Linked DNA regions of Endozoicomonas gorgoniicola. The protein of the gene in region 1 interacts with the protein of each later gene in a pairwise test. Links are inferred from orthologs where the notes say so. Each region holds a gene or a part of one and is shown in the gene's direction. Other genes may lie near its edges.

Region 1 (15,428 bases):
GTTTGGCCAGAATAATAACAGCCATTGTTGGCAAGTGCCGTAGCTGGGTCAGGGGTAATGAAAAAAATCATTCTCAGTCTCTTAGTTCCATTGGGTGTCTCATTAGGTGTTTCAGGATTGGCGTGTGCGAAAGGAAACGCAGAAGCCGGTAAGGCAAAAGCAACGACCTGTACAGCCTGTCACGGGGCGACAGGTATCAGTGCAGTTCCCAACTATCCCAATATTGCTGGTCAGGGGGAGCGTTACCTGATCAAGCAGATAAAAGAAATAAAATCAGGTGTGCGAAGTGTGCCGGAAATGGCTCCATTTGTTGCCAAACTTTCCGACCAGGATATAGAAGATATCTCTGCGTTTTATGCCAGCCAGACAGCCGCTAAAAGTGTTGCCGATCCGGAAAAAGTGGCACTGGGTGAAAAACTGTTCCGCTTCGGTGACGAAAAAAAAGCCATACCGGCTTGCAGCTCCTGTCATTCACCAACCGGTCAGGGCAACTTTATGGCAGGTTTCCCGCATATCTCCGGACAGCATCCAGCATACACCGAGAAACAGCTGAAGGAGTTCCGGGAAGGCATTCGGGTTAATGATGGTGACTCTAAAACCATGCGTATGATTGCTGAAAAGCTCAGCAATAAGGAAGTTGAAGCTCTGGCCAGTTATATCAGTGGGCTTCAGTAAGTCTTATTGGGCTAAAGGGTCTATGCTGTTCTCTGGTAAAAACAGAAGACCGGACGTCGCAGGCTAGCCCGAAAGCTGGTAAGTCAAACGGTGGAAGAAGCTGCATTGGCAGGAGTTCTTGATGAAAAAAATAATTCGAAGCTTTTGGATAACAGCCCTGTTGCTCTCTGTTCTGGCGCAGGCGTCAGCTAAAGAGCTTTTTACGGAAGGCAAAGATTATCGTCTGCTTAAATCGCCCGTTCAGACTTCTGTTGGTCCTGACCGTATCGAAGTAGCAGAAGTGTTCTGGTACGGCTGCCCTCATTGTCGTAGCCTTGAAGCGGTTGTTGATCGCTGGAAACCCAGACTGTCCAAAGAAGTACAGCTTGTTCGTGTTCCCGCTTTTTTCGGGCCGAATCTCTGGCAAACCCACGCCCAGCTTTACTACACACTGGAAAGCCTTTTTCCGGATGAAAAGACTCTGAATTCCATTCATGACTCTGTTTTCCGTGAGGTTCAGGAGCGAAAAAACCTTTTGAAGAATGAAGAGGAAATGGTGGCGTTTCTGAGCAAACACCACAAAGTGGATAAGAAAAAGTTCCTGTCTTACTACAACTCATTTGGTGTAAAAAACCTGTTGAATCAGGCGTCTTCCAAGGTTCGTGGCTATCAGTTAACGGGTGTGCCGGCCTTGGTGGTTGATGGACGATTTGTTATTGAGCCAAAGGTCGGTCTGGAAAAAATGCCTGAAATTGCTGATTTTCTGATCCAGAAAGTTATTACTGAGCGTATTAAAGCTAAAGCGAAAGAAGCTCCCGCAACGAGCCAGCCCCTTAAGGATCAGAACGTTAAAGTAAAGTAATTGTTACGGTTATGGGATAGTCGATAAACCTTGGGGTAAGCTTAAGAAAGAGTCTGTAACGTTCGGATATCACCGATGCCGATAAGAACCCTTAAGGGAGCTATTGCTGCCAGTTTACGAAGACGCAGCAAGTCTCCCCAGGCTGTTGCCTGTAGCGAACTTGACTATTTTCCCGTGAGCTTTAATAAACACCAGAGCCTGCGACTTCTCAGCTTTAACATTCAGGTAGGTATCAATACCCAGCAATATCGCCACTACCTGACCCGCAGCTGGCAGCATGTTTTACCTCATGCCAAACGTGTCCATAACCTTGACTCTATCGCTTCCGTTTTGCCTGATTTCGATATTGTTGCTTTGCAGGAAGTCGATGGCGGCAGTTTGCGCAGTGGCTTTGTGAATCAGACCGAATACCTTGCGCTCAGGGGACGATTTCCTTACTGGTACCAGCAGTTGAACCGTAACCTGGGTAAGTTTGCCCAACACAGTAATGGACTGTTAAGCCGTTATAAACCAGCTACTCTCGAAGATCACAAATTGCCGGGTATCATTCCCGGACGTGGTGCTATTGTCGCTGAATATGGTCAGGGACTGGATACACTGCTGGTGGTTATGATGCACCTTGCACTGAGTCGCCGGACCCGTGACATTCAACTGTCGTATATTCGTGAACTGGTGCAATCTTACCGACACGTTGTGTTGATGGGTGATATGAACACTCATGCAGAGCAACTTTTAAATCAATCCCCGCTGAAAGGAAGTGGCTTACAGGCCGCGCACTGGGAACAAAATACGTTCCCCAGCTGGAAGCCCCATAAATCCCTTGATCATATTCTTGTCAGCCAGTCACTGCTGGTGAACAGAATGGAAGTGCTGAATATAGCCATCTCCGACCATCTGCCAGTCGCAGTCGAAATAGAAGTTCCGGATAGTGTTGAGTTGAGGAAATAAATCAAATCTTCTGTGGAACGGGTGTCAGACTTATAAAAAAAGGTCTGGCATCGAGGGGGAAGGAGGAGGGGTGATGCCAGACCTTAACAAATTCCAACCAGAAGTCAGGGAGTAATTGATGGGGAGTATATTACTCCCCTGAAAATTGATTTGTATCAGTATATTTGTGTTGTTTGATAAGTAATCAAACTGACTAAGGTTGTTTTTCCTGCCGGGCTGCAAAAACAGACTTTCAAAGCTGATAATCGTATTTTGTTGACTGAAATCAACAATATGAAGGGCTTTCTGGTTATTTTGACCACAATAAATGTCTTGAAAAGACATTTCGGCCAGTTGCATAAGTTACCTATAAGATGCTTATTTTGCGAAGTTCGGGCATCCAGAAGAGATCATTCGAAACAAAAGCAGATGGTAGAATAGAGTGCAAACTTCTGGATGAGACAGTATGAACCCAATAAAAATCGGAGTATTCGGCTCTGCCTTTAATCCCCCTACTCTCGGGCATCAGGATGTTCTGAGTCAGGCTGCTGGTCATTTTGACCGGATTCTTCTGGTGCCGTCAGCGTCTCATGCTTTTTCCAAAAAATTGCTGTCTTTTGCTGAGCGGGTTGCCATGCTGCAATGTTTTTTGAGAGAAGCTCAGGTTCCGGACTGTGAACTGGAACTCTGTACGCTTGAAGAAACTTTGCTGAGAAATAACCCCGATACACCAGTGTATACTTTTGACTTGATGGAAGCGCTGGAGCAGCAATATGGCGAAGAGGTGGAGCTTGGTTTTATTCGCGGACCGGACAACGCAGACCCTGTGATCTGGAACCGGTTCTATAAGGCTCAGGAAATAGAGCAACGCTGGAAACTGTTTACAGCGCAGGAAAGACGCTCGATTCGAAGCAGTCTGGTACGAGAACTAACAGCTTCGACAACATCGGACGATAACAGAAAAAAGGTGCTGGATGGTTTGCTATATCCATCCGTACGTGACTACATTCTGACCAATAAACTCTACCAGGTCTGACAAACTATTTATGAAGCAATCTAATGAACGGGCTACCCGGCAATCTGCTCAACAATCTACCCAACAACCTACCCAACAATCTACCCAGCGAGCCGGTTTTGGAATGGGCGATGTTTGTATTGATGAAGAAGAAACTATCTATTCCGGTTTTTTGAAGCTAAGCCGATACACAATTCGACATGCCCTTTTTGAGGGAGGATGGAGTCCTCAGCTCATTCGGGAAGCAGTCTATCGTGTACCGTCAGTGGGTGTACTCCTTTATGATCCGGGGCTGGATCAGGTAGTGCTGGTTGAACAGTTCCGTGTTGGCCCTATGTTAAGCAGGGAAGATCCCTGGCTGCTTGAAGTGGTAGCAGGGATTTCTGAGCCGAATGAAACCCTGGAGTCGGTTGCTCGCCGGGAGGTCAAAGAAGAAGCCAACTGCGAAGTGAAAGAGCTGCTGCCCATTTCTAATTTTTATATGAGTCCGGGGGCCACCAATGAAAGGCTGATGCTTTACTGTGGCATTATCGATGCTTCCGGAGCCGGTGGTTGCTATGGACTGAAAGAAGAAGGTGAAGACATTCGGGTGCAGGTAATGCCTTTTTCTGAAGCCTATGTGATGGTAGAAGACGGACGCATTGCTAATGCACCTGCCGTTATCGCTATTCAGTGGCTGAAACTACATCATCAGGAGCTACAGCAATATGCTTAAAAACAGTGTGATGCTTAAAAACAATGTGTTTGCCCTGTTGGTACTGTTCCTGCTGGCGGGCTGTCAGTCTTCCGGTATTCCCAATCTGTACAGGGAAGGATTGCCAGGTACTGCCAGCTGGGCTGTACTTCCCTTTGCTAACTATACCGAATCTGAGAACGTCGCTACTCAGGTTGAGAGAATTCTGATGGTTATGCTGCCGTCTAACGGTATCGACGAGCCTCAGCTGTATCCGGAATTTATGGTCACCACTGCAAATGATACGCTGGCAGATGCTCACAGAATTCAGAATGGACGCCAGTGGGCAGCACAGAGTGGCATAAGCTTCGCATTTTCCGGTGCTGTAAATGAATGGATGTTTGATGATGAGGGCAGGCCTCATGTCGCCCTGAGCCTGAGCGTCACGGACGTTCGCAGCAATGAAACGCTATGGAGTATCAGCGGTGCCAGTGAAGGGTTGCCAGGCGATGACCTGTATGCTGTCAGTCGAGGGCTAATTAATGACCTGCTCCGGTCATTACCCATTAACCGTCGCTTATAAACCGTCATGTGCAAAGGATAATAAAGAGGATAGGCAAGGATGCTATACGCGCTAAAGGATGATAAGGGGCTGATAATAGCGGTTTCAGAAAAACAGCTTTCTGATGAGTGGAAATCAGTAGATCTGGAAGATGAGGCGGTTCTCATTTTTCTTCAACGAAACCCAACCATTGGCGGCAAGGTTATGCAGGCTGCCGATGCTGATTTTATCCGTGTACTGGAAGATGTTATCGACCTGTTGATTGACAAAGCTGTCATTCAGTTCACCGAACTGCCTGACCCGGTTCAAAACAAGTTATTGAATCGTCGGCGTTACCGTGAAGAACTTCGCAAAGAAGACCGAACCAGCCTGATTGGCGGCGAAGACGATGAAAATATTTTCTAACGTTCTTTTGAAATAACGCCTCCCGGGGTGTTTCTTGCGTTGGGTGTAGGCCATCCCTCAGCCCATTCATTCTGGTTAAACAGGGCTCCGTCAGGAATCAACAGGCTTTTGTCATCCACTCGCATGGGGTACAGAACCCCATTGAGATGATCCAGCTCATGCTGCATTAATCGGGCATGAAAACCGGTCAGCTCTGCTTCCTGACGTTGACCAGACTGATCATAGCCTGCCACCCTAACCGACTCCGGCCTTTCAACCCAGCCGCGCATGCCCGGTACAGAAAGGCAGCCCTCCCAGGTCCAGCAGGTATCTGTACTGCTTTCTATGATTTGTGGATTAATCCAGAAGTTGAAAGGAATGTGTTCTACATCAGGGTAACGTATTCGATTCTTTTCAGAAATTCCCACACTTAACACTCTTACCGGCCAACCTGCCTGTGGCGCGGCTATACCGATGCCCTTACTCCTGAGCTGTATCTGGCGCAAGGCGTCCAGATTATCCTGAAACTCACTGGTTGCTATTTCGTCCAGTGTTACCTGTGCCTGCTCATGAAAGAGCAACGGATGACCCATCAGTAAAACGTCTGCTTCTGGTGACAATTTCATTGATCTTCCCCTGTTTTCTTTTAATCATTAAAAATGGTTAAGGTATCACGGCCGAGTCATCATATAATGCCGCATTTTCAATGCTTGGCTTTTTTTCAGAAACTTTTTCAGGCTGAGTATTTTTCATAATAATCTCGAACTGAAAGAATAGTACGATGACAAGAACCTATAGACTTTTAATCTCCTGTCCGGATGCCAGTGGTATTGTAGCAGCAGTCAGCCAGTTTATTGCCGGGGAGGGTGGCTGGATTCTTGAAGCTAACCACCACTCCGATCCCGTGACAGGCCGCTTCTACATGCGCCATGAAATCAAAGCGGACAGCCTGCCGTTTGGGCTAAAGGAGTTTTGCACAAGGTTTCAGCCCATTGCTGATCAGTTAAAACTGGATTGGCGTATCAACGATTCAGCGCAGCCACACCGGGTTGCCCTGTTAGCCAGCAAACAGGCTCACTGTCTGTCTGACCTCCTCTATCGCTGGCGCAGTGGCGATCTGGCGATGGATATTCCATGTGTTATTTCTAACCATGAAGATCTGCGCAGTTTTGTTGAATGGCATGGCATCGCTTTTCTTTATGTGCCGGTCGATAAAAACGACAAGGCTGTGGCTTACGAGCGCATGAAAGAGCTTTTGTCTGAGTATGCCGTTGATACTGTTGTACTGGCGCGCTACATGCAGATCATCCCGCCAGAATTGTGTTCTCTCTATGAGAACCGGTTAATCAATATTCACCATAGTTTCCTGCCTTCGTTTGTTGGCGCACGACCTTATCATCAGGCTTATGATCGTGGTGTAAAACTGGTGGGAGCCACCTGTCATTATGTCACTGAAGAGCTGGATGCCGGCCCGATCATTGAACAGGATGTGATTCGGGTGGGTCACAATCATCTACCGGAGGATATGGTGCGTTTAGGCAAGGATGTAGAGAAGACGGTTCTGGCTCATGGCCTGCGTTATCACCTTGAAGACCGCGTTATTGTTGATGGCAGAAAGACCGTTATTCTGGACTGAACGCTTTTCAACAGAAGCCAGCTAACTTGTGGATAACCTGTTAGGAAATGTGTAAAACTGATTCTAAATGATATTTATACTGAGCTGCTTATGGAAAAGAATCTGCCATTTGCGCTTCTCAAGCCTTGCCCCTGCTGCCGGGGAAAAGCAGAACTCTCTGATATGGTTGTTGCAGAAACACAAATGTGGCAGGTTCACTGCAACCGATGTGGACTGTCTTCCGAGCTGGATGATGATCTGGAGTTCAGTGTGCAGTGCTGGAACCGTCGACTGGAGTCTGAGAGGCTGAGAATGTGGCTGACTCTGTCAGCCACTACGGTTCCTCTGGTAGCTGTTTTGGCTTTTCTGGCTGGCAGCTACCTGGGGATCAGTTTATTTTCCTGATTACTTCAGGCAGTCAACAATGTTGTCCACAAGCCCGTTGATAAATTCTGGATAAGCATTGGGCCCTTCCGCAATATCCGTTGCCAGAGGATCAAGCAGAGAGACTTTGGTGTCGAGGCCTTCAACAATTCTATTGATATAAGCAGGCTGGAACTGTGGTTCTCGGAATACACAGGTTTTGCCAGACTCCTTCAGCCTCCTTCTTAACTCTGCCAGATGACGGGCTCCCGGCTGCTGTTCGGGGTTCAGGGTGAAATGTCCGGCAATATTAAGGTGATAGTGATCCTGAAGGTAACCATAGGCATCGTGGAACACAAAAATAGGGCGCTTGACGAAAGGTGCCAGCTTTTTCCTGTTGCGGGCATCAATCTGGCTCATAGTGCTGACGAAGTTTTTCAGGTTGTTTTTGTAGAGGCTGGCATTGTCCGGGTCTATCTCACTCAGGGTTGAGCTCATGGCTGTCGCCATAGCGATGGCATTCTGCGGACTTAGCCAGATATGAGCATCGTAGTCTCCATGGTGATGATGATCGTCGTCGTCATGATGATGATGATGATGATGGTGTTCATCACTATCGTCATAGCGCCTTAAATGGATGCCTTTGGCGCTCATCATAGGGACAGAACGGGTCGTTCTGTTATTGGCCAGCATCCTCTCAAGAAACACCTCCATATCCGGGCCTATCCAGAACATGACATCAGCGCTTTGCAGCAGGCGGGCATCAGAAGGTCTCAGGCTGTGGTTGTGAGGAGAAGCTCCGGGAGGCAGAAGAACGTCTGGCTCAGTAATTCCCTCAGTGATTGCCTGGGCAATCAGCTGTAATGGCTTGATAGATGTTAATACTTTCGGAGGCTGCGGTTGACCGGGCAGTTCGCTTGAAAATGCTGGCGCATGGAAGAACAGCAAACTGATAAGGCTGATTATTATAGGGAATTTTTTATTGGGTACCATGAAACGTTACAACACTGCTTAAATCTAAAACGTTATATTATAACATACATAAAATAATGTGTACTTTTGTCCAATTAATGGTTTTTATCAGACCCCTTGTTTTTAGCACAGGCAGGTTCGTCGGGTGATTTTTTTCGATGAGTAGCAGCCGTCGTTGGAGGGACTCAGGCAGCTTTCAAGCTGCCTGACTGTTTCCGTTAATAGTTACCGTTAATAGCTACTGTTAGTAGCTACTGTTAATAGCTTCCCCAGTAATCCTCACCACATTCACTACTCATGCGCTTCTTTTCTTCCCGGTCTTCCAGGGCGCGACGGATGTACAGAGCCCGCTTTGATTTTTTTTCGGGCATTTCGTCCCGGGGATGACCGGAAGCAGCGATGGACGTTTTTTTGGATGCTTTATTCTTGGGCATGGCAGTAATCTCTTCTTATTTTTTTGCTTACTGACCATTTTAAAATAAGCGTGTGTCATATTCTTGACAAGAGTCCATGTCGTTTATCTCTGTGAGATATCTCGTACACAGCTCAACTCTTTGCCACACTCTCTCCCGTAAGACATAAATCGATAACGTATCAAGTATTCGTTACACTGTTCCAAGTTTTAACTGCGAAGACCCGTTATGGATGTAACCCCGATTATTGACTCTCTGAACGATGCCCAGCGGCAGGCGGTAACAGCCCCGCTGAGTTCGATGTTGGTACTGGCTGGAGCCGGAAGTGGTAAGACCAGAGTACTGGTGCATCGCATTGCCTGGCTGGTGCAGGCAGAAGCAATATCGCCTTACTCCATCATGGCTGTTACCTTCACCAACAAGGCTGCGGCAGAAATGCGCTCACGCATTGAAGACCTGCTGGGGATTCCCCCAAGAGGCATGTGGGTGGGTACATTCCATGGTTTGTCTCACCGTCTGTTGCGGACTCATTATCAGGATGCCGGTCTGCCGGAAAGCTTCCAGATTCTCGACAGCGATGATCAGCTTCGGGTTGTAAAACGCATTATGAAAGCGATGCAGCTGGATGATCAGCGCTGGCCGCCAAGACAGGCACAGTGGTACATCAACAGCAAGAAAGATGAAGGGCTTCGCCCGGATTATATTGATCCGGGTTATGACCCGTTTGAACGTACCATGCTGGATGTTTATCGAGCCTATCACCAATATTGCGAGCAGATGGGTGTGGTCGATTTTGGTGAACTGTTACTGCGAGCCCATGAGCTGTTCCTGAAACGTCCGGATATCCTTCAACACTACCGACAGCGTTTTCGCTACGTTCTGGTGGACGAATTTCAGGATACCAACGCCGTACAATACGCCTGGTTAAGATTACTGGTGGGCGATGAAGACAAAATGATGGTCGTGGGTGATGATGACCAGTCCATTTATGGCTGGCGTGGTGCCCGCATTGAGAATATACGTCAGTTTACCGAAGACTTCCCTAAGTCCAGCACGGTTAAACTTGAACAGAATTACCGTTCCACAGGCAGGATTCTGAATGCTGCCAATGCAGTGATTGCCAACAACCCTGACCGTCTTGGCAAAGAGTTGCACACCGACAGTGGCGATGGCGAAGCGATCCAGCTTTATTCCGGTTTCAATGAAATGGATGAGGCAAGGTTTATTTCTGATCGCATCAGCGAAGCCGTTAACGAAGGCAAGTCCCGTAGCGACATTGCCATTCTTTACCGCTCTAATGCCCAGTCCCGCAATCTGGAAGAAGCGTTGCTGAGAGCCGGGATTCCTTATCGGATTTATGGTGGTCAACGTTTCTTCGAACGGGCTGAAATCAAGAATGCCCTGGCTTACCTGAGGTTGATCAGCACACCCCATGACAACACCTCTCTGGAGCGGGTGATTAATATTCCGGCACGGGGTATTGGCGAGAAAACCGTCGAAAAACTCAGGGAAGCTGCCCGCACACAGGATGTTTCCCTGTGGCTGGCGATCAAGAGCGTGATTGCCAACAAGGCTATTGGTGGCAAGGCCGGACGTTCTCTGGCGGAGTTTGTCGACCTGATTGAAACCCTCACTGCGGTGGGTGACGACCTTGATCTTGGTGAGCTGGCTGATCGTGTGATTACCCACACCGGCCTGGTGGCGCACCATGAAAAAGAGAAGGGTGAAAAAGGTCGTGCCAGGGTAGAAAACCTTGAGGAACTGGTGACCGCCTGTCGTCAGTTTGATATTGACGACCTTGATCTGGATGAAGAAATCGAAACCATGAGTCCGCTGGATGCCTTTCTGGCCAATGCGGCGCTGGAAGCCGGTGACACTCAGGCTGACCAGTTTTCTGACAGTGTTCAGATGATGACTCTGCACTCGGCAAAAGGTCTGGAGTTTCCTATGGTGTTTCTTGCCGGTATGGAAGAGGGTCTGTTCCCTCACAAAATGTCGCTGGAAGAAGGCAACCTGGAAGAGGAGCGTCGTCTTTGTTATGTGGGTATTACCCGAGCCATGGAAAAGCTGACGCTCAGTTATGCTGAAAACCGTCGTTTATATGGCAAGGATACCTTCAACCGCCCTTCCCGGTTTATTCGTGAAATACCGGGTGAACTGATTCAGGAAGTGCGTCTGGGAGGTACGATTTCCCGCCCCGCCACCACACGACAGTCTACGTCTTCTGCTGCATCTGCCGGACTGGCACTTGGGCAGCGGGTTCACCACGATGTGTTTGGTGAAGGTACTATTGTAAGTGCTGAAGGTGATGGGGCGCAGGCAAGAGTACAGGTGAACTTCGACAGTGAAGGCACGAAATGGCTGATGATGGCTTACGCTAATCTGGTGGTGATTTCCTGATTGATACCAGCCCGGATGTTCAGTCCGGGCTGATTGATTTAAGTTGCCAGAAAAGCCACACCTGCTAACATGCACCTGTCTTCTATAAAAACATCCGTATAAAAACAACAATGACAGAAAGGTAAAGTCATGAAACGTCGTAACCTGCTTGCCTCCGTCGGGCTGGCATTGTCTGCAACATTTCTTGCCGGTTGTGGATCATCCGAGCAAGCTGAAACCTCCGTTGTAGCAGAGCCTGAACAACAATCTTTTGAATGGAAACTGGTCACGTCCTGGCCGAAAAATTTTCCCGGATTGGGCATGGCCCCAGAACGCTTTGCTGACATGGTTAATGACATGAGCGCGGGTCGCCTTCAGGTCAAAATATACGGCGCTGGTGAACTGGTTCCGGCACTGGAGGTGTTTGATGCCGTGTCGAACGGTACAGCCGATATGGGGCATTCCGGTGCTTACTACTGGAAAGGCAAAGACCCTGCTACACAGTTTTTTACCGCCGTCCCCTTTGGTTTAAACGCTCAGGAAATCAGCAGCTGGATTCACTATGGCGGTGGACAGGCGCTATGGGATGAAGTCTACAAGCCTTTTAATATTAAGCCGTTGGCAGGTGGTAATACCGGTGTGCAAATGGCGGGCTGGTTTAACAGGGAAATTAACTCTCTTGATGATATTAAGGGACTGAAAATGCGCATTCCCGGCATGGGCGGAGAAGTGCTGAAGCGTCTGGGAGGCGTTCCGGTAACACTGCCTGGTGGTGAACTCTTTACTGCTTTGCAGACTGGTGCCATTGATGCAACGGAATGGGTTGGGCCTTATAACGATATGGCGTTTGGCTTCTATAAGGTGGCTTCCTATTACTACTATCCCGGCTGGCATGAGCCAGGTTCCATGATGGAATTTACCATTAATCTGGATGCCTGGAATGCATTACCAGCCGATCTTCAGGCTATCGTAAAGGCTGCTGCAAAAGCGGCTCATCAGGACATGCTTGACGAGTACACAGCCAGAAATAATGCCGCTCTCAACCAGCTGGTATCCGAACATGGCGTGAAACTGCGTCGTTTGCCGGATGACGTATTAAAAGAGCTGAAGGAAACGGCTGACGAAGTCACGGCTGAAGTGGCTGCCAGCAGTGATGTTGCCAAACGTGTTTACGAGTCTTTTAAGGCTTTCCGTGAACAGTCCACGCAGTACCACAAGATTTCTGAAGAAGCCTATTACGACGCACGTTCTTTATAGAGCCAGATGAGCAGGGGTTAACGACCCTGCTCCAGCTGATGCACTTCTTCAAATCCCATTGCTTCCAGTGCAGGCATCAGGCCATGAATGCCGTCAGGGCTGCCGGTATAGATAAACCGGTCAGAGGTCGGTGTGCTGGAATCAGGGATGGTTTCCAGTAGAAATTCAACCCGTCTGGCAATGGCTTCGCCGGAATTAATCCAGTGAATGGGAACCGGGCAGGCGGCCTGAAGCTGCTGTTCCAGCAAAGGAAAGTGGGTGCAGCCTAATACAATACAGTCGGGCTGTTTGCCATTGGCAAAAAAAGGTTCAACGACGGTTTTGTATTCCTCATGGCTGACAGGCTGTTCACGCAGGTGGCGTTCTGCCATGGCAACCAGTTCACTGGAACCCACAGAAATGACATCACAGTCTCTGGCAAAATCACGAATTAATTGATGAGTATATTCTCTGGCAATGGTTCCCGGTGTGGCCAGCAGTCCAATACTGCGCTTTTTTGACCATTCCCCCGCCGGTTTGATGGCTGGAACAACGCCCACCACTGGAATTTGCAGTGCCTGTCGTGCGCGGGGCAGAGAGATGGTACTGGCGGTATTGCAGGCGATAATGGCAAGGGCTGGCTGATATTGCTCTGCCAGTTGGTTCAGGCAATACAGCGTCCTGTCAATGACTTCCGCTTCTGGTTTTGGACCATAAGGAAATGCCTCGTTGTCCGCACAGTAAATAACCTCAACCCCCGGCAGTCTGCGTTTGACTTCCTGATAAATACTCAGCCCTCCAACGCCGGAGTCGAAGATAACAATGGGTTTCTTTTGTTGCTCTTGTTGAGCGAGTGGTTGAGCGGATTGTTGCATAGATAAAGGGTGTCGTTGTTCCACAAAATAAAACAGGGTAGACGCTGTCAACCGGTTTGCAAATAAGAGCTCTTCGCTGTTTCCTGGGGATTTCATAAGCAGTGAGGAGTCTAACCAGGGAGTCACTGATTCAGCTTCACTCTAAAAGAGACTGTTCTTTTCGGCTTCGGTCCATTCTGGATGCTTTCTTGTAAGCACAAGACCTGATGAAAAGGAGATACCATTAAATCGTGGTATTAAGCTAAAGTACTTGATAATACAGCTGGTGTCCGAAGCAGGAAAAGTACAGTTAGCCCAGGGGTCACATACAACAGAACCTTGAAGTGCTTTCTTAAATCTTTCACCACCTAAAATAAACTCCGGCAGGATAGGCTTACTATCTAATAGTAAAAAAGTATGGTCGTAATTGATCTCAGTTCGGACTATTCCTATATGTAAATCAGGTGATTGCTTTATATTTGATAAATAATTATATGCTATAGATGCAAAGTCATCACACGTCCCAAACCCTAATTTTTTAGGGGCTTTTACAGGTTGGCTGATGGAAAATGAGGGGTTGCAACAGAAATAGCCTTTCAGGAAAGATTGATTTGAACAGATCAAAATTTCTGAAGGATCAGACATGTGTACAACACCCTCACTACGTCCTATGTTCGCATTTCCCGGCTGGGTAATCGAGCAGATTGATATTGATTGGGAAGTCAAACAAGCTTTTGTCTATCTCCGCAGGGATGGCCGAATTCAGCACGAGAAATGCAGTCAATGTGAAACCCCTATGGGACAAATGAAGACAAAAGATCGGTGTGTCCAGGATTTACCACTGGGAGTTCTACAGGTAAATCTTCTCTTCACAGCTTTTCAGGGCCGCTGCTCACACTGCAACAATATTGAAACCGTTACTATTCCTGGTTTAACTCCCAAGGCTCAGGCAACCGATCGCCTTAAACGACACGTCAGCCATTTATGTCGCTATATGCCCTGCGACAAGGTGCCTGAATTCATTGCTATATCCGGTGGTACTGCCCGTCGTTGGGATAAAGAGATGCTGCTGAGAATGCTTCCAGCTCCAAAGCGTGACGGTATTCGCGCTCTGCTCATTGACGAAAAATCCATTGGCAAAGGCCATCAGTATCTTACCGTTGTTCTTAACGCCGACTCAGGAGAAACCCTCTTCCTTGGTGAAGGCAAGCGAAAAGAGACTCTGGATGAGTTCTTGAGCAGCCTGACTGAAGAGCAAAAAGCGAGCATCGAGTGTGTTGGCATAGACCGTGGTGGCAGCTATCAGGCTTCGGTGAAAGAGCACTTGCCCAATGCGGATATTGTATACGACAAGTTTCACATTATTGCCAATTATAATGATGTGATAGATCAGATAAGGCGCAGGGAGTGGCGTCAGGCTGAAGAAGAGAACAAGCCCTTTATCAAGGGTCAGCGGTTCAACCTGTTCATGAACCCTGAGAACCTGACTCCAAAGCGAGAAAGCAGTCTGAAAGAGCTCTTGAGCATGAACGAGGATCTCAATCAGGCTTACATCCTGAAAGACATGCTCAAACAGCTATGGACGTACACGTACAAAGCGTGTGCCGGCAAGTTTCTGGATAGATGGATAGAGTTAGCAAAAGAAACCGGAATTGCAGAACTTAAGAGGTTTGCTAAGGGCTTGGACAGGGCAAGAGAGGGCTTGCTGTCGTACTGCCATCATCGTATAACCAGCGCGAAGATTGAAGCTTTCAATGGAGTCATCAAACGGATTATCTACAAAGCTTGTGGCTACAATGATCTTGATTACCTCTATCTTAAAATCAGGCAGGAGGCTGTAAAATGATCAGCCAACCTGTAAAAGAGCCATTTTTTACACCACGCAGCTTGCTGCCTAACACTTGGATTTCTTCCAAGAAATTCAGTTCTGCGTACTCTTAACTCTGCGTGTATACTTCGTTTCTCTCCAAACATATCATCACCCATGTTCGGAGTAGACATATTTGCGGGATGGGGAGATGGCCTGTAGCTAGGAAAACCAGGAGGATGGTTGATAGCCGTGAACGCAAGTTCATTATAAACATGATGGCATGCAAGATTTCCGAGAGTAATAAGGCTGTGTATACCTAACATAGTTATGCTCCTGCCTCCTCACCGATGAGATACCACTTCGTACCAGGTTATAATATTTTCGCTCTTTTCTTGCTTCGGATGCATCCTGATATTTTCTGTTTCGCCTTGCTGTTCCTGATGTCTTGCTCACTGCCATTGTTGTCGAAGGGGATTCAGAAGGCTTTCTGCCGCTTCATACTGCAACCGTCCACCGGAGCGTGCAGTTTACCTGAAAACTGGACAGAGCAGTGCAATTCGGTATGGTAATGATCCGTTAATTTCTTACTGGTCATTATGTCATGCAGACTAACAACAATTTCAATAGTCTTTTGAACGAATTTCCTGCTGAACCTGCATCGATTCTGAAAACGCTGTCCACACAGTCGGGGCGTCTGGATAAAAAGCAG
Region 2 (15,464 bases), 4.2 Mb from region 1 along the record:
CAGCCTGCCCGTCTTTTTGGTGGAATCCTGACAAGTTTGTGGGGCCTTCGGGCTTGCTGCAGGCCTATCGTTTTCTGGCAGACAGTCGCGATACCGCCACTCAGGAGCGCCTGGCTGATCTGGATGATCCGTTCAGCGTGTTCAGGTGCCGGGGCATTATGAACTGCGTCAGTGTTTGCCCAAAAGGGTTGAACCCGACCAAAGCCATTGGGCATATCCGGCAGATGCTATTTAACAGCGCCACTTAATGGCGTTTTCGCTTTTAGGAGTTACAAATAGTATTTTTTTATTGTTACAAATAGTATTTTTTTTATTGTTAATTGTATCTACAATAGAGCGGGATTGTTCGAAGGTGTAGCTGGTTGTATACATAGCTCTGCCTGTAGTTTACTCTTGGATACCTGCCGGTTTTGTGACCAGTTTTTTTGTGAACGGCCGGTAAGTTTTACCAGCAGGGGCGGCCAGCATTGTGTTGGTTAAATAAGATTTGCCCCAGATATACGGGGTGCAGACCATGCAAGAAGGTGTGATGCAGCAAATGTGGGCGACGTCTCATATTGCCGGGGGAAATGCTGCATACGTCGAGGAGTTGTACGAGCTTTATCTGCGAGACCCTAATGGTGTCTCAGAAGAATGGCGTGATTATTTTGAAAAGCTTCCACAGGTGAATGGTGGCAATCCGGATGTGCCACACTCAACCATTCAGGAAAACTTCATCCTGATGGCCAGGCAGCATCAGACTACCCGACCAATAGCAGCCAGCACAGTATCCAGTGATCATGAACGAAAACAGATTCAGGTTCTGCGCCTGATCAGTGCATATCGAATCCGTGGTCATCAGCAGGCGCGCATTGATCCGCTGGGGATATTAAAAAGGGAGAAGTTCCCGGATCTTACCCTTGAATACCACGGCCTTTCCCGGGCCGACCTGGAGATCGAGTTCCAGACCAGCACCATTTTTATTGGCAAAGAACGGGCAACGTTACAGGAAATCATCGCTGCACTCGATGCCACCTACTGTGGCTCAGTAGGTGTTGAGTACATGCATATTGTTAACACGGAACAGCGCCGCTGGTTTCAGAGCCGCATGGAAAGTGTCAGAGGACGCCCTGAAGTGGGTAGGGAAGCCCAGCTGCATCTGCTGGAACGTCTGACCGCTGCGGAGGGGCTGGAAAAATACCTTGGTACCCGTTACCCCGGAACCAAGCGTTTTGGCCTTGAAGGTGGTGAAGCGTTGATTCCCATGCTGGATGAAATGATCCAGAGAGCAGGCTCTTACGGAGCCAAAGAAATCGTCATTGGAATGGCGCACCGTGGTCGTCTTAATGTCCTGGTGAACATCCTGGGTAAAAATCCTTCTGAGCTTTTTGATGAGTTTGAAGGCAAGAAAATGGCAGACAGCGGCTCTGGTGATGTGAAGTATCACCAGGGTTTTTCGTCTAATGTTATGACACCTGGTGGTGAGGTTCATCTTGCGCTGGCTTTTAACCCTTCGCATCTTGAAATTGTTGCGCCAGTGGTCGAAGGTTCAGTGCGGGCTCGGCAGGATCGGCGTCATGATGATATCCGGGGGCAGGTGATTCCTGTTTCCATTCACGGTGACGCAGCTTTTGCCGGACAGGGCGTTGTGATGGAAACCCTGCAGATGTCTCAGACCCGTGCTTACAGTACCGGTGGTACTGTTCATATCATTATTAACAATCAGGTAGGTTTTACCACCAGTCGCCGGGAAGACGCTCGTTCAACTGAGTACTGTACCGATGTTGCCAAAATGGTGGGTGCGCCAATTCTTCACGTAAATGGTGATGATCCGGAAGCAGTTCAGTTTGTGACCAAACTGGCGCTGGATTACCGTATGGAATTCAAACGGGACGTGGTGATCGACATGGTCTGCTATCGTCGTCGTGGGCACAACGAGGCTGATGAACCCTCAGCCACTCAGCCCATGATGTATCAGACAATCAAGAGTCATACCACGACCAGAGATTTATATGCTGAAACCTTGGTTGGGCAGGGAGCCCTCTCTGCTGAAGCCAACAAGGAGCTGGTGAATACCTATCGGACTGCACTGGACAACGGCGAGCATGTTGCCAAGGCGCTGGTTAAGGAACCCAATACGGGGCTGTTTGTTAACTGGATGCCTTATCTGGGACACGAATGGACAGCACGCCATGATACCCGGGTAGCCCTGGGCAATCTGCAGGAACTGGGACAGAAACTATGCGAAATTCCTGAGGGCTTTGTGTTGCAGCGTCAGGTCAGCAAAATAATTGATGATCGTCGTAAGATGGCAGCAGGTGCATTGCCCATAAACTGGGGTTGTGCAGAAGTGCTGGCTTATGCCTCTTTGTTGAAAGAAGGGCATCCAGTTCGAATCACCGGCCAGGATGTTGGTCGCGGAACCTTTTCTCACCGTCATGCTGTGCATCACAACCAGAAAGACGGCAGCGCACTGGTACCTCTGGCCAGGCTGAGTGATGACCAGCCTCCGTTCCAGATATGGGATTCGCTGCTTTCTGAAGAAGCCGTGCTGGCTTTTGAGTATGGCTATGCGACCACGACGCCGGGGGCGCTGGTGGTCTGGGAAGCCCAGTTTGGTGATTTTGCCAACGGTTGTCAGGTGGTGATAGACCAGTTTATTACCAGTGGTGAACACAAGTGGGGACGCCTGTGTGGCCTGACCATGCTGTTGCCTCATGGTTACGAAGGGCAGGGGCCGGAACACTCGTCAGCCCGGCTGGAACGGTACCTGCAATTGTGTGCGGAACACAATATTCAGGTGTGTGTACCAACAACCCCTGCACAAGTGTTTCACATGTTGCGCCGCCAGGTATTAAGGCCGCTGCGCAAACCTTTAATTGCTTTCACCCCTAAGAGCCTGCTAAGACACAAACAGGCCATTTCAACACTTGAAGAGCTGGCTGAAGGTGGGTTCCAGACCATTATCCCTGAAGTGGATGAGCATAAACACGCTGATGTGCGCCGCCTGATTCTCTGCAGTGGTAAGGTTTATTATGATTTAATCGACAAACGACGTAATGATGAGATTAACGACACCATCGTCGTTCGGATTGAGCAGCTTTATCCATTCCCACAGGACGATCTGGATGAATTAATCATTCAATATCCAAACCTTGAGCATGTTGTCTGGTGTCAGGAAGAACCTATGAACCAGGGAGCCTGGTATTGTAGCCAGCACCACATGCGGCGCTCTGTTGCCCGGCTCAATGATAGTCTGGCGCTTAAGTATGCAGGGCGTGATGCTTCTGCGGCACCGGCGTGTGGCTATATGTCCAAGCATGTAGAAGAGCAACAGAAACTGGTAGAAGACGCATTTACGGTATAAATATTCGTCTTGCGTCGTTCAAAGTGAAAGACGCAGGCAGGTCTAATACTCCAAGGGATCATTATGGCCATTGAAATAAAAGCACCCACCTTTCCCGAGTCTGTCGCAGACGGTGTCGTAGCGACCTGGCACAAAAAAACGGGGGAAGCCTGTAGTCGGGATGAGCTTCTGGTTGATATTGAGACAGATAAGGTGGTTTTGGAGGTTGTTGCTCCGGCGGATGGAACATTAACAGAGATTATAAAGAATGAAGGCGATGTTGTTCTTGGAGAAGAGCTGATTGCCCGGTTTGAAGCGGGTGCTGTTGTTGAAACGCCACGGGAGACGGTAGCAGAACCTGAAGTTGTATCGGCTGAAGTCGCTGCACAGGAACCGATCCTTAGTCCTGCTGCACGCAAAATGGCGGATGAAAAAGGCTTCAACCCCACCGACATTGCCGGAACCGGTAAGGGAGGAAGAGTTACCAAGGAAGATGTGATGCGTCATGCCGATCAGAATCCGGTTGCCAGTCCTGCACCTGTTACTGCTGCCCCCCAGGTAGAGGCCACTACACCGGTGTTTGCCGGTGACCGTGTGGAAAAGCGGGTTCCCATGACAAGGCTTCGTGCCAAGGTGGCTCAACGGCTGGTAGAAGCCCAGCAAACCGCTGCCATGCTGACCACATTCAACGAGGTCAACATGAAGCCGGTGATGGAGTTGCGTAGCCGTTATAAGGATCAGTTTGAAAAACACCACGGGGTCAAGCTCGGCTTTATGTCTTTCTTTGTAAAAGCTTGTACTGAAGCCCTTAAGCGTTTCCCGGCTGTGAATGCTTCGATTGATGGCAATGATATTGTTTATCACGGTTACCAGGATGTCGGTGTGGCAGTATCCAGTGACAGGGGGCTGGTTGTGCCGGTTCTGCGTGACGCGGAAGCCATGAGCCTGGCTGATATTGAGACAAAAATCCGCGAGTACGGACAGAAAGCCCAGGCAGGCAAGCTGGGCATTGAAGATATGACAGGTGGCACCTTTACCCTGTCTAATGGCGGTGTTTTTGGTTCGCTGCTCTCTACTCCGATTCTGAACCCGCCCCAGTCAGCCATTCTTGGCATGCATAAAATTCAGGAGCGCCCGATGGCCGTTAACGGGCAGGTGGAAATTCTGCCCATGATGTATCTGGCGCTATCCTACGACCACCGCTTGCTGGATGGCAAAGAGGCGGTCACCTTCCTTGTGACTATCAAGGAATTACTCGAAGATCCTGCACGCATACTGCTGGAATTATAAGTTGTAGACAATGAGTGGATGACTGTTTCGGCAGTCATCAGATTTATTTGCTAGGAATAGAAATTATGGCAAATCAGTTCGACGTCGTCGTTATTGGAGCTGGACCAGCGGGTTATGTTTGTGCTATTCGCGCCGCTCAACTGGGACTAAAAACCGCTTGTATTGAAAAGTGGTCAGACGACAAGGGGAAGACATTGCTGGGCGGCACCTGTCTAAACGTTGGGTGCATTCCTTCCAAGGCGCTGCTGGACAGTTCACACAAATTCGTTGAGGCACAGAAAGACTTTGCCATTCATGGTATCAAACATGAAGGGGTCGAGATGGATGTGCCGAAAATGATGGCCCGTAAAGACAAGATTGTTCAGACCCTGACCACTGGCGTTGGTGGTTTGTTCAAGGCTAACGGGGTAACACTGCTGGAAGGTGCGGGCAAGGTTCTGGCAGCGAAGCAGGTGGAGTTAACCAGGGGTGACGGCAGTGTAGAAATTATCGAAACCGCTAATGTGGTGATTGCGACCGGCTCCCGCCCGATCGACATACCACCGACTCCGGTTGATAACGATCTGATTGTTGACTCAACCGGTGCGCTTGAATTCAGGGAAGTGCCAAAGCGTCTTGGTGTGATTGGTGCAGGTGTGATTGGTCTGGAGCTGGGGAGTGTCTGGGGGCGTCTGGGTTCAGAGGTTGTGGTTCTTGAGGCCCTTGATCAGTTTCTGCCAGCTGCGGATCAGCAGATTGCTAAAGAGTCCATGAAAATCATAAAAAAACAGGGACTGGATGTGCGTCTGGGAGCCCGGGTGACAGGGTCGGAAATCAGGGAAAAAGAAGTTCATGTTACGTATGTAGATAGTGAAGGCAAAGAGAATTCATTAATTTTTGACAAGCTCATTGTCGCCGTAGGTCGACGTCCTTATACTGAGGGCCTGCTTGCTCCTGACAGCGGTGTAAATCTGGATGAACGTGGTTTTATTTTTGTCGATGACCACTGTGCAACCGATGTACCGGGTGTCTATGCTGTTGGTGATGTCGTACGAGGGCCAATGCTTGCGCATAAAGGCAGTGAAGAAGGCGTTATGGTTGCCGAAATCATTGCTGGCCAGAAAGCCCAGATGAACTATGATCTGGTTCCATCAGTTATTTATATTCATCCTGAAATTGCCTGGGTTGGAAAGACTGAAGAAGAGGTCAAGGCGGAAGGTAATGAATACAAAGTAGGGACCTTCCCATTTGCTGCCAGTGGCAGGGCCCTGGCAGCAAATGATAAAGACGGAATGGTGAAAGTGATCGCTGATAAAGCGACAGACCGCATTCTGGGTGTCCATGTGGTTGGACCCAGTGCGGCAGATCTGGTTCAGCAGGGCGTTATTGCAATGGAATTCGCTGCCAGCAGCGAAGACCTTGCTTTGACAATTTTCTCTCACCCGACGTTAAGTGAAGCTTTACATGAAGCGGTACTGGCTGTGGATGGTCATGCCATTCATATAGCTAATCGCAAGCGGCGTTGATCATTTGATATAAATACTGGAGTTGCTTTTTTAAAGGATTAAGGCAATTCCAGACTGGTAGCAGTGATCAATGGAATAATGCTGGCTCCTGTTTATTTTCAGGCAGTTGCTGCATTAAAGAGTTTGATCTGCAAATGTGGATCGTGGGACTATTTTTTAAGGAAATACAGTTTTCAGACTCACAGGCTATTACTATGCCCGGAAGTGTGAACTGTATTTCTACTCATGGCTGTTTTAATAACAATAATATTAACAACAATGGTAGTGTCAGTATGAATCTCCACGAATATCAGGGTAAGCAACTGTTTGCTGAATATGGCCTGCCTGTGTCTAAGGGTATTGCCGCCGACACGCCGAAAGAGGCAGTAGCCGCAGCAGACATCATTGGTGGCGACAAATGGGTTGTCAAGGCTCAGGTCCATGCCGGCGGACGTGGTAAAGCCGGCGGCGTAAAGTTGGTAAGCAGCAGGGATGAAATCCGGGCATTCGCAGAACAGTGGCTGGGTAAGAATCTGGTTACCTACCAGACCGATGAAAATGGTCAGCCGGTGAGTAGAATTCTGGTAGAAAGTTGTACCGATATTGATCAGGAACTGTATCTGGGTGCCGTGGTTGATCGTTCCAGCCGTCGTATTGTTTTTATGGCATCGACTGAAGGTGGCGTTGAAATTGAGAAGGTAGCCGCTGAAACACCGGAAAAAATTCTCAAGGCGATCATTGATCCTCTGGCAGGTGCGCAGCCTTATCAGGGACGGGAGCTAGCTTTCAAACTAGGCCTTCAGGGTGATCAGGTTAAGCAGTTCACCAAAATTTTTCTCGGACTGGCCCGGTTATTTCAGGAAAATGACCTGGCACTGCTGGAAATTAATCCGCTGGTGATCACATCCGAAGGTAATCTTCACTGTCTTGATGCAAAAGTGGTGATCGACGGCAATGCCATGTACCGGCAGCCCAAGCTGAAAGCCTTTCATGATCCTTCACAGGAAGATTCCAGAGAAGCTCATGCTGCCCAGTGGGAATTAAACTATGTTGCCCTGGAGGGCAATATTGGTTGTATGGTCAATGGTGCGGGTCTGGCCATGGGTACCATGGATATTGTTAAGTTGCATGGTGGCGCTCCGGCAAACTTTCTTGATGTCGGTGGTGGTGCGACCAAGGACAGAGTCAGCGAGGCGTTCAAGATTATTCTTTCAGACGACAGTGTAAAAGCGGTTCTGGTTAACATCTTCGGTGGTATCGTTCGCTGCGACCTGATTGCAGATGGCATTATTGGTGCCGTTAAGGAAGTGGGTGTTGAAGTACCCGTAGTGGTTCGGCTGGAAGGCAACAATGCCGAGCTGGGCGCGCAGAAGCTGGCTGACAGTGGTCTGGACATTATTGCAGCAACCAGTTTGACAGAAGCTGCGCAACAGGTTGTTACAGCAGCAGAGGGCAAGTAATGAGCATCCTGATTAATAAAGACACTAAAGTTATCTGCCAGGGATTTACGGGCTCTCAGGGTACCTTCCATTCTGAACAGGCCATTGCTTACGGCACAAAGATGGTGGGTGGTGTCACCCCGGGCAAGGGTGGGCAGATCCACCTTGGCCTGCCCGTATTTAATACGGTGGCTGAAGCCGTTGATAGCACCGGAGCTGAGGCATCAGTGATTTATGTGCCTGCTCCCTTCTGTAAGGATTCTATTCTTGAAGCGGCAAATTCAGGTATCCGGCTGATAGTCTGCATTACTGAGGGTATTCCAACACTGGATATGCTGGAGTGCAAAGTTCGTTGTGATGAACTCGGGGTTCAGTTGATTGGGCCTAACTGTCCGGGGGTTATTACGCCGGGAGAGTGCAAGATTGGAATTATGCCGGGTCATATTCACAAGCCGGGCAAAGTTGGAATCGTTTCCCGTTCAGGTACGCTGACCTATGAAGCGGTTAAGCAGACAACGGACTATGGTTTTGGGCAGTCTACCTGTGTTGGCATAGGTGGCGATCCGATTCCCGGTTCAAACTTTATCGATATTCTGGAAAAGTTTGAGAAAGATACCCAGACGGAAGCCATTGTCATGATTGGTGAGATTGGTGGTACCGCAGAAGAAGAGGCTGCGGCCTTTATCAAGGATCATGTGACCAAACCAGTGGTTTCTTATATTGCTGGTGTGACTGCACCTCCGGGTAAGCGAATGGGACATGCGGGCGCTATCATCTCGGGTGGTAAAGGTACTGCTGACGAAAAGTTTGCAGCGCTTGAAGCGGCGGGTGTTCGAACGGTTAGAAGCCTTGCTGATATTGGTGAAGCGCTTAAAGATGTAACGAACTGGTAATTTTACGACCAGTTATCGTTGTAAACTATCCTGCCGACAACTCTTGTCAACAAGTCTTGTCAACAACTCTTGTCAACAAAGTAAGCCCCGACTTTTTTCAAGTCGGGGTTTAATTCTGTTAGCCATTGAAAGCTCTGGGTTTGTCGTTGCAACCTGTCTGGTGTTGTGTTCTAGTAGCGCACGACTGATGTTCACCACTTGCAATGGCTCGCGAAATACCAGTCTTTATTTATTTCATAGTTGTCAGGGATTAGCCCGTGGGTACGCCTTACCTGAATCCAGATAAATACCGCTTTATTCGAGCGCTTCGACCATTCTCTTATTCTGTTGCGTTAATTACCTGTGGCCTTGGCGTAACCTTGTCGTTTGTCCATGATTTGGGAGATCCCCTGAGAGGTGTACTCGTCATCCTGGCCGGAGTCTTGTTGCAGGCTGCCAGTAATCTGGCTAACGATCATGCAGACCTGGCTTTGTGGAAAAATCGCACGGGGAGAATGGCTGTGCTGGCGGTCAAACGTATCCGGTTTAATTTTCTGGTTGCAGGTGTGCTTACCTTCATTGCCTCTTTAATGGGTATTTATCTGGTGATTGATGTTGGCTGGCAGCTGCTGGTCTTTGGAGCTTCTGGCATTATTGCCGGTTATTTTTATACGGGTGGACCTATTTATTACAAAAGCCGTGGTCTGGGGGTTCCTGCCGTTTTCCTGCTTACCGGGGTTCTTATGGTCAGTGGTTCCTATTATGCAGTGTCTGCGGAGTGGAGTAATAAGGTTGTATTAATTTCTCTGCCGGTTAGCCTGTTGGCGTCAGCCTTGCTGCTGGCTAATGAATTGAGGGATTACCTTGATGATAAAGCGAATAAAATCGGTACTCTGACAGTAAAGATTGGCTTTAATAACTCTAAAGCGCTGTACGCTTTGTGCCTTTTATTAACTTACCCATTGAGTTTTTATCTGTTTATTATTGGCGCGATACAAAACCCTTTATTATTACTTCTATCTTTAGTCTTTGTCTGGCAACCACTTCGATTGCTGATGTGCGAAGTCGGTGATGTCCAGTTGGTGAGCTTGCCCCCATTGACTGGTCGCTACTTCATTGCTTTTGGAGTGGGTTATATTTTCAGTGTGATGTAAAAAAGGGCTGAAACCAGCCCTTTTTTAATGATGTTTTCTAATCCTTTGATTGCCAGGGAGCCTTATCCTGCTTTCGAAGGTCAAAGGCTTCTGCCTCAAACAGTGAATCCAGGTTGTCCGGCAAGGTGTCAGGTTTGCCTGGCGCGCTTTGCAGAACCCTAAGTTTAGAGAAACGATCCTGTGTGGCTTTCGCTAGTGTTTCAGAGTTCCGCATAATGGTTGGGCGAATAAAGAGCATAAGGTTTCGTTTTTTATTCGTTGTATTTGTACTTCGGAAGAGTTGCCCTAATAGAGGGATATCTCCGAGCAAAGGTACTTTGGACTTACTGGCTCCTGATTCATCTTCAATCAAACCACCGATCACGATAGTCTGACTGTCATCAACCAATACTGTTGTTTTAAGGGTTCGGGTGTTAAATACAAAATCGTCTTCTATGACAACGGTTTGGTCAAGCGTTGAGATTTCTTGCTCTAGCTCAAGCCGAATGCTGTTACCTTCATTGATATGAGGCGTTATTTTTAGTTTGACACCAATATCTTTACGTTCTGTGGTAGTAAATGGGTTGCTGGATGAACCCTGACTACCAGTTTGATAAGAGCCAGTTTTTATTGGTACATTTTTACCAACCTGAAATTCTGCTTCTTCATTATCAAGCGTCAGCATGCTTGGGGTAGAGAGTATGTTGCTGTTGGCTTTTTTGCTCAATGCAGTGACTAGTACACCAAAGTTTGCGCCTCTGAGCGCAAGTGTTCCGATTGGAATATTTTTTGCGTTATTCTCCAAAGGACTGCCAATGACTGAACTAATGTTGGTTTCGCCTTTTTCTCCCCTTGAAGATATAGTTTTGGTTCCATCAATACCCCACTGAACCCCCAGAGCATCACCGATATCACCGGACACTTCAACAATAGCGCCCTCAAGCAAAACCTGCGCCCTTGGAACATCCAGCTGTCGGACAATGTGTTCCATCTCTGTCAGCGTTTCGGGGTCCGCAATAAGTATTAGTGCATTCTGGGTTTCATCAGCTTTTACGAAGACGTTCTGGTTTTTGTTCTTGCTGCTTTTACCGGAGGGCTGCCCTTTTGCCTGTACTTTTGGGGCGGCAGAAGCTGGCTGTGATGCAGGAGCAGACGCGGATGACTTGCCTATTTTATCCTGACTGTCCTGAATGGTACCTGATGCCTCAGAGAGGATTTCAGCCAGGTTTTTCGAGTCGGCATAACTCAGGAACATCACCTTGGTAGTGGATTTTCGGATGCCTTGCTTATCCAGGGTTTCAACCAGTTTTCGAACCCGAATCCGCTTACTGGAATTACCTTTGATCACCAGCCGGTTGCTGCGTTCGTCAGCAATGACCTGTAGTCCACTGGGTAACTGACCCTTGGCAGTTGTCAGGGTGTCCTGAATAATTTTGGCAATATCGCCAACCCAGGCGTGTTTCAGCTGTATCACTTCATAATCATTGTTGCCCGCTTCATCCAGCTCCTTAACCAGCTTGGCGATGCGTTCAACGTTATCGGCAAGGTCGCTGACAATAACGGCATTGCTGGACGCAGAAGCGGCAGCATGACCGTATTGTGCAATAAGTGGCCTGATAATCGGAATCAGCTCGATAGAGGAAACGCTGTGCAGTTCAATGACTCTTGTTGTCATGACTGCATCGCGTGGTTTTTGTGTCGATTCGTTCGGGCTGCTGGTTTTTGCGGTTGTGCTGGGAACAATATTGATGATGTTGCCTTTGGGAATGACGGCATAACCATTGGCTGAAAGAACTTCCAGAAAAACATCGTAAACTTCATCACTGCTGAGTGGTTTGGTTGAAATCACCGAAACGGTATTACCACCTTTTATTCGAGGGTCAATGACAAAAGTTTCACCGGTTATTTTGGCAATTTGCGCAATGAATTCGCGAATGTCAGCATTTTGTTGATTCAGGCTCCACTTTTTTTCTGACGATTTTTCTGATGAAGAATCAGAGGGTGAATTGATTCCCTGCTTGGGCGCCTGTCGGTTTAATGGCGCTTGAGCCAATAGACGATCTGAAATTTGTACATTTGTTTCAGATGATACCGGAGCGGCATTCAGGCTTCCCTGCAATGAAAATAACAGCAAACACGCAAGAAGCGATTTTGGTGCAAAATTAGCCTTGTAGCACTCTTTCATTTTCATCACTTAACCATTGAATAAGTTGTAATTCTTTTATTGAATCCCTTGATTAGCCTGCTGTAACTTGTCTCTAAGTTCCTGCATTCGCTGTTCAAGTGACTTGTCATCCGGATCTTGTGTAAAACCGGGGCGTTCAATTGCTTGTTTCGCATCATCCGATGCCGGTTTTTGGTATTCCTGAAGGGTCCGTGAGTCTATACCGGAATCAGGAAAATAGAGCTTTTCCAGCTGTCCATTGCGACTGAGAATGACATGGTCTGGATGAATCTCCTTCAGAGTGACTCCTCCGGGCAGTGAGTCGCCAGACGAGTAAAGCTTATCCTGACTGTTGCCCTGGATGATGACGCTGGAATCTTCAGTGTTTGAACCAATATCTGCCAGAGCCCCCCTGAGAATTAAATTAAGTTTTGTTTTGGGAATCTCGGCTGACTGACTTCGGGCTTCAGTCTGATTGTTAAACCCAAACAGCAGGTCAAAGTCTTTAGCCGATAAAGCCTGAGGTTCCTGAGTTAATTCTGACTTTGGTTCCAGATTTGTACTGCCTGTATCCTGAATGGTTTTGAAGAGTTGTAAACCCTGAATTCCGAGACTGATAAACATGGCAATGCAAAGCAATGTTGTTATCAGGATTCTGTTTTTGCGCTGGCCCCATTTAAAGTAGGTGGCCATGACCTCTTGATTCATAATGTTCTCTGATGGCTGAAAAAGTGGTTGGGTCATGGACTGACTAATAGTCTAAATAAAGCATAAGGGTTCCATTTTTTAAAGCTGGTTTTCTGATTATGGAAAATCATTTTTTGTTTTGAAGTTGTAAAATGCCAATATTGCATCACAATTCCACTATTGTCTGATCTAGAATAATTCAAATTCAGATGTTGGTGATAAATTTGTGAGCGAAGATTCAAAAAAATGCTCATTCTATATAGAGACCTTTTCTACTAAATAATTATTGATTTAAAGAAGGAGTAGCTCTTGTCCACCCCGACTGACACTGTAGCAGCTGACGTTGTTGAAGAAAGCGAAGAACGTGATCCTGCCTGTCTGCGTCTGCCATTTTCATTTGCCAAGCGTCACGGTGTTGTACTGGTCTGGGATCTGGGAAGGCCCGTTGTTTATTTTACGGTGTCTCCTTCGGCTCATATTTTTGCTGAAATTGTCCGTCTTGCCGGTCAGTCACCTGTTTATCGTAATGTGAGTAATGATCAGCTGGCTGAGGTGCTTTCACAGTGTTATCACAATGACAGTTCCGAAGCATTGCAGGACGCAGCCGGAATTGGTGATGACATGGATTTGAGCAGTCTTGCTGAAGCTGTGCCAGTGACAGAAGACCTGCTGGAGCAAAGTGATGACGCGCCGGTTATTCGCCTGATTAACGCTTTATTGACGGAGGCGATCAAGGAAGGTGCATCGGATGTTCACATAGAAACCTTTGAATCCAATCTGGTTGTCAGAGTCAGGGTTGATGGTGTACTCAGGGAAATTCTGCGGTTGCAGCGCACCCTGGCTTCACTGCTGGTATCCCGTATCAAAGTTATGGCAAGACTGGATATTGCAGAAAAGCGTATCCCGCAGGATGGGCGTATTTCCCTGAAAGTGGCAGGCAAGGAAGTGGATGTGCGGGTGTCTACTCTGCCATCGAGTAATGGTGAGCGTGTAGTGCTGCGTCTTCTCGACAAGGCGGCAGGTCGACTGGAGCTGAAACATCTCGGTATGGCTGAAAGAGATATGAGTGAAGTGTCAAAGCTCCTCGGTCGCCCTTACGGTATCATTCTTGTGACTGGACCGACCGGTTCCGGTAAGACAACCTCCCTGTATGCCAGCCTGACCACATTGAATGACAAGTGCCGAAACATCCTCACTGTCGAAGACCCCATTGAATACAACCTTGAAGGTATAGGTCAGACTCAGGTGAACACCAAGGTGGATATGACCTTTGCCCGGGGGCTGCGTGCCATACTGCGGCAGGATCCCGACGTCGTGATGGTGGGTGAGATCCGGGATACAGAAACGGCTGAAATAGCGGTTCAGGCCAGCCTTACGGGTCACCTTGTATTGTCAACATTGCATACCAATACCGCCATCGGAGCCCTGACGCGCTTGCAGGATATGGGAATTGAACCATTCTTGTTGTCGTCCAGTTTGCTGGGAGTCGTTGCTCAGCGACTGGTACGGATGTTGTGTGATAGCTGCAAACAGCCTTATACCCCGGACGCTGTTGAGTGTCAGGAGTTGGGTGTCACTGTGGATGATAACGTGACCTTGTACCATGCCGCTGGTTGCAAAGACTGTAATCAGAGTGGCTACCGTGGTCGTACCGGCATTTATGAAGTCGTCATGCTGGATGAGAGCATGCGCAGAATGATTCACTCCGGTGAGAGTGAGCAGTCTATTAACGATTACGTTCGTCGTACATGCCCCAGTATTCGTGACGATGGCAGTCGCAAGGTACTGGAAGGTGTCACAACCCTGGAAGAAGTGTTGCGGGTAACCCAGAAAGATTGATCCGTACCGGAGGCGGATAAACTACGATCATGGCTGCATTTGAATACATAGCCCTCGATCCGGAGGGAAAGCAACACCGGGGTACACTTGAGGCCGACAGTAATCGTCAGGTTCGCCAGATTCTACGTGACCGTCAGTGGACGCCACTGTCTGTGGATGCCGTGGACGAACAGAAAAAGAATAAAGCCGGCGGTCGTTCCTCGTTATTTCATCGCGGGGTTTCCGCTGTCGAGCTGGCTACGATCACCCGACAACTGGCAACCCTGATACAGGCTGCCATGCCGGTGGAAGAGGCACTGCAAGGAGTCGCTTCTCAGCAGGAGAAAAGGCGGCTGAAGAATATCTTGCTGGCCATTCGCTCCAGGGTTCTGGAAGGTTATACGCTGGCTCAGAGCCTTGAAGGTTTCCCTCAAATTTTCCCGCAGATGTACCGGGCGACCGTCACGGCGGGAGAGCATGCTGGTTATCTGGACAAAGTGTTAAATCGTCTGGCGGACTACACAGAAGCTCGCATGCAATCCATACAGAAGGTTCAGCAGGCTTTGCTCTACCCCGTTATTTTGATGGTTGCTGCAGTGGGTATAGTCAGCTTTCTGCTGGGGTATGTAGTACCTGATGTGGTTAAAGTGTTTGTTGATACAGGGCAGGAGCTGCCGGGTATTACCGTCGCACTCATTGCTGCCAGTGAAGGTTTTCAGTCTTACTGGGTGGTGCTGTTTATTCTGATTGTCATGACGGTTTTTATTTGTCGTCAGGCACTCAAAAGGCCCTCTGTCCGGCTGTCCTGGGATCAGGTTTTTCTGCGGCTACCGGTGCTGGGTCGTTTCAGTCGCAGCCTCAGTGCGGCACGATTTGCCAGTACATTGAGTATTCTGACCCGCTCGGGGGTGTCTCTGGTTGAAGCATTGATGATTTCTGCGCAGGTGGTGGAAAACAGGGCTATTCAGGGTGCGGTCATTGATGCCGCAAAAAAAGTCAGTGAAGGGTCCAGCCTGAATAAAGCGTTATCGGGTACTGGCTATTTTCCACCACTGATGCTGCATATGATCAGTAGTGGCGAGTCTACCGGTGAGCTGGATGAAATGCTGGAACGAACCGCGCAAAACCAGCAAATGGAACTGGATGGTCGTATTGCGATGCTGCTGGGGCTGTTTGAACCCCTGATGCTGGTGGTGATGGGTGGGGTCGTGATGGTGATTGTACTGGCAATCCTCCTGCCTATTCTCAATAT

What was found.
Region 2: the proteins of uvrD (region 1) and lpdA interact in binary tests that used the Escherichia coli proteins (3 or more experiments, as listed by UniProt). The link is inferred for Endozoicomonas gorgoniicola from one-to-one orthologs.

What each region holds. Positions count from the first base shown.
Region 1 is NZ_JAPFCC010000001.1:4,952,152-4,967,579, reverse strand. What follows is about bases 8,313-11,254. They hold uvrD (DNA helicase II), read left to right. Parts: upstream 8,313-8,668; coding sequence 8,669-10,840; downstream 10,841-11,254. Other genes in these bases: NX722_RS22175 (TRAP transporter substrate-binding protein), read left to right, coding at 10,970-11,254; NX722_RS22185 (hypothetical protein), read right to left, coding at 8,313-8,461. Outside these bases: NX722_RS22240 (c-type cytochrome), read left to right, coding at 58-675; NX722_RS22235 (thiol:disulfide interchange protein DsbA/DsbL), read left to right, coding at 797-1,516; NX722_RS22230 (endonuclease/exonuclease/phosphatase family protein), read left to right, coding at 1,592-2,464; NX722_RS22225 (adenylyltransferase/cytidyltransferase family protein), read left to right, coding at 2,910-3,479; NX722_RS22220 (NUDIX domain-containing protein), read left to right, coding at 3,490-4,173; NX722_RS22215 (hypothetical protein), read left to right, coding at 4,166-4,714; NX722_RS22210 (hypothetical protein), read left to right, coding at 4,754-5,098; def (peptide deformylase), read right to left, coding at 5,095-5,703; purU (formyltetrahydrofolate deformylase), read left to right, coding at 5,859-6,713; NX722_RS22195 (Lar family restriction alleviation protein), read left to right, coding at 6,804-7,097; zinc ABC transporter substrate-binding protein ZnuA, read right to left, coding at 7,098-8,048; more of NX722_RS22185, read right to left, coding at 8,285-8,312; more of NX722_RS22175, read left to right, coding at 11,255-12,076; murI (glutamate racemase), read right to left, coding at 12,094-12,930; NX722_RS22165 (hypothetical protein), read right to left, coding at 13,072-13,554; NX722_RS22160 (ISL3 family transposase), read left to right, coding at 13,553-14,755; cdd (cytidine deaminase), read left to right, coding at 15,321-15,428. UniProt on the Escherichia coli protein: A helicase with DNA-dependent ATPase activity. Unwinds DNA duplexes with 3'-5' polarity. Translocates on single-stranded DNA with 3'-5' polarity. Initiates unwinding more efficiently from a nicked substrate than double-stranded DNA.
Region 2 is NZ_JAPFCC010000001.1:783,754-799,217, forward strand. What follows is about bases 3,923-6,900. They hold lpdA (dihydrolipoyl dehydrogenase), read left to right. Parts: upstream 3,923-4,680; coding sequence 4,681-6,120; downstream 6,121-6,900. Other genes in these bases: odhB (2-oxoglutarate dehydrogenase complex dihydrolipoyllysine-residue succinyltransferase), read left to right, coding at 3,923-4,615; sucC (ADP-forming succinate--CoA ligase subunit beta), read left to right, coding at 6,393-6,900. Also shown: NX722_RS03605 (succinate dehydrogenase iron-sulfur subunit), read left to right, coding at 1-248; NX722_RS03610 (2-oxoglutarate dehydrogenase E1 component), read left to right, coding at 515-3,346; more of odhB, read left to right, coding at 3,410-3,922; more of sucC, read left to right, coding at 6,901-7,559; sucD (succinate--CoA ligase subunit alpha), read left to right, coding at 7,559-8,431; NX722_RS03635 (prenyltransferase), read left to right, coding at 8,689-9,564; type II secretion system secretin GspD, read right to left, coding at 9,602-11,734; NX722_RS03645 (type II secretion system protein N), read right to left, coding at 11,765-12,415; type II secretion system ATPase GspE, read left to right, coding at 12,704-14,233; type II secretion system inner membrane protein GspF, read left to right, coding at 14,263-15,464. UniProt on the Escherichia coli protein: Lipoamide dehydrogenase is a component of the glycine cleavage system as well as of the alpha-ketoacid dehydrogenase complexes.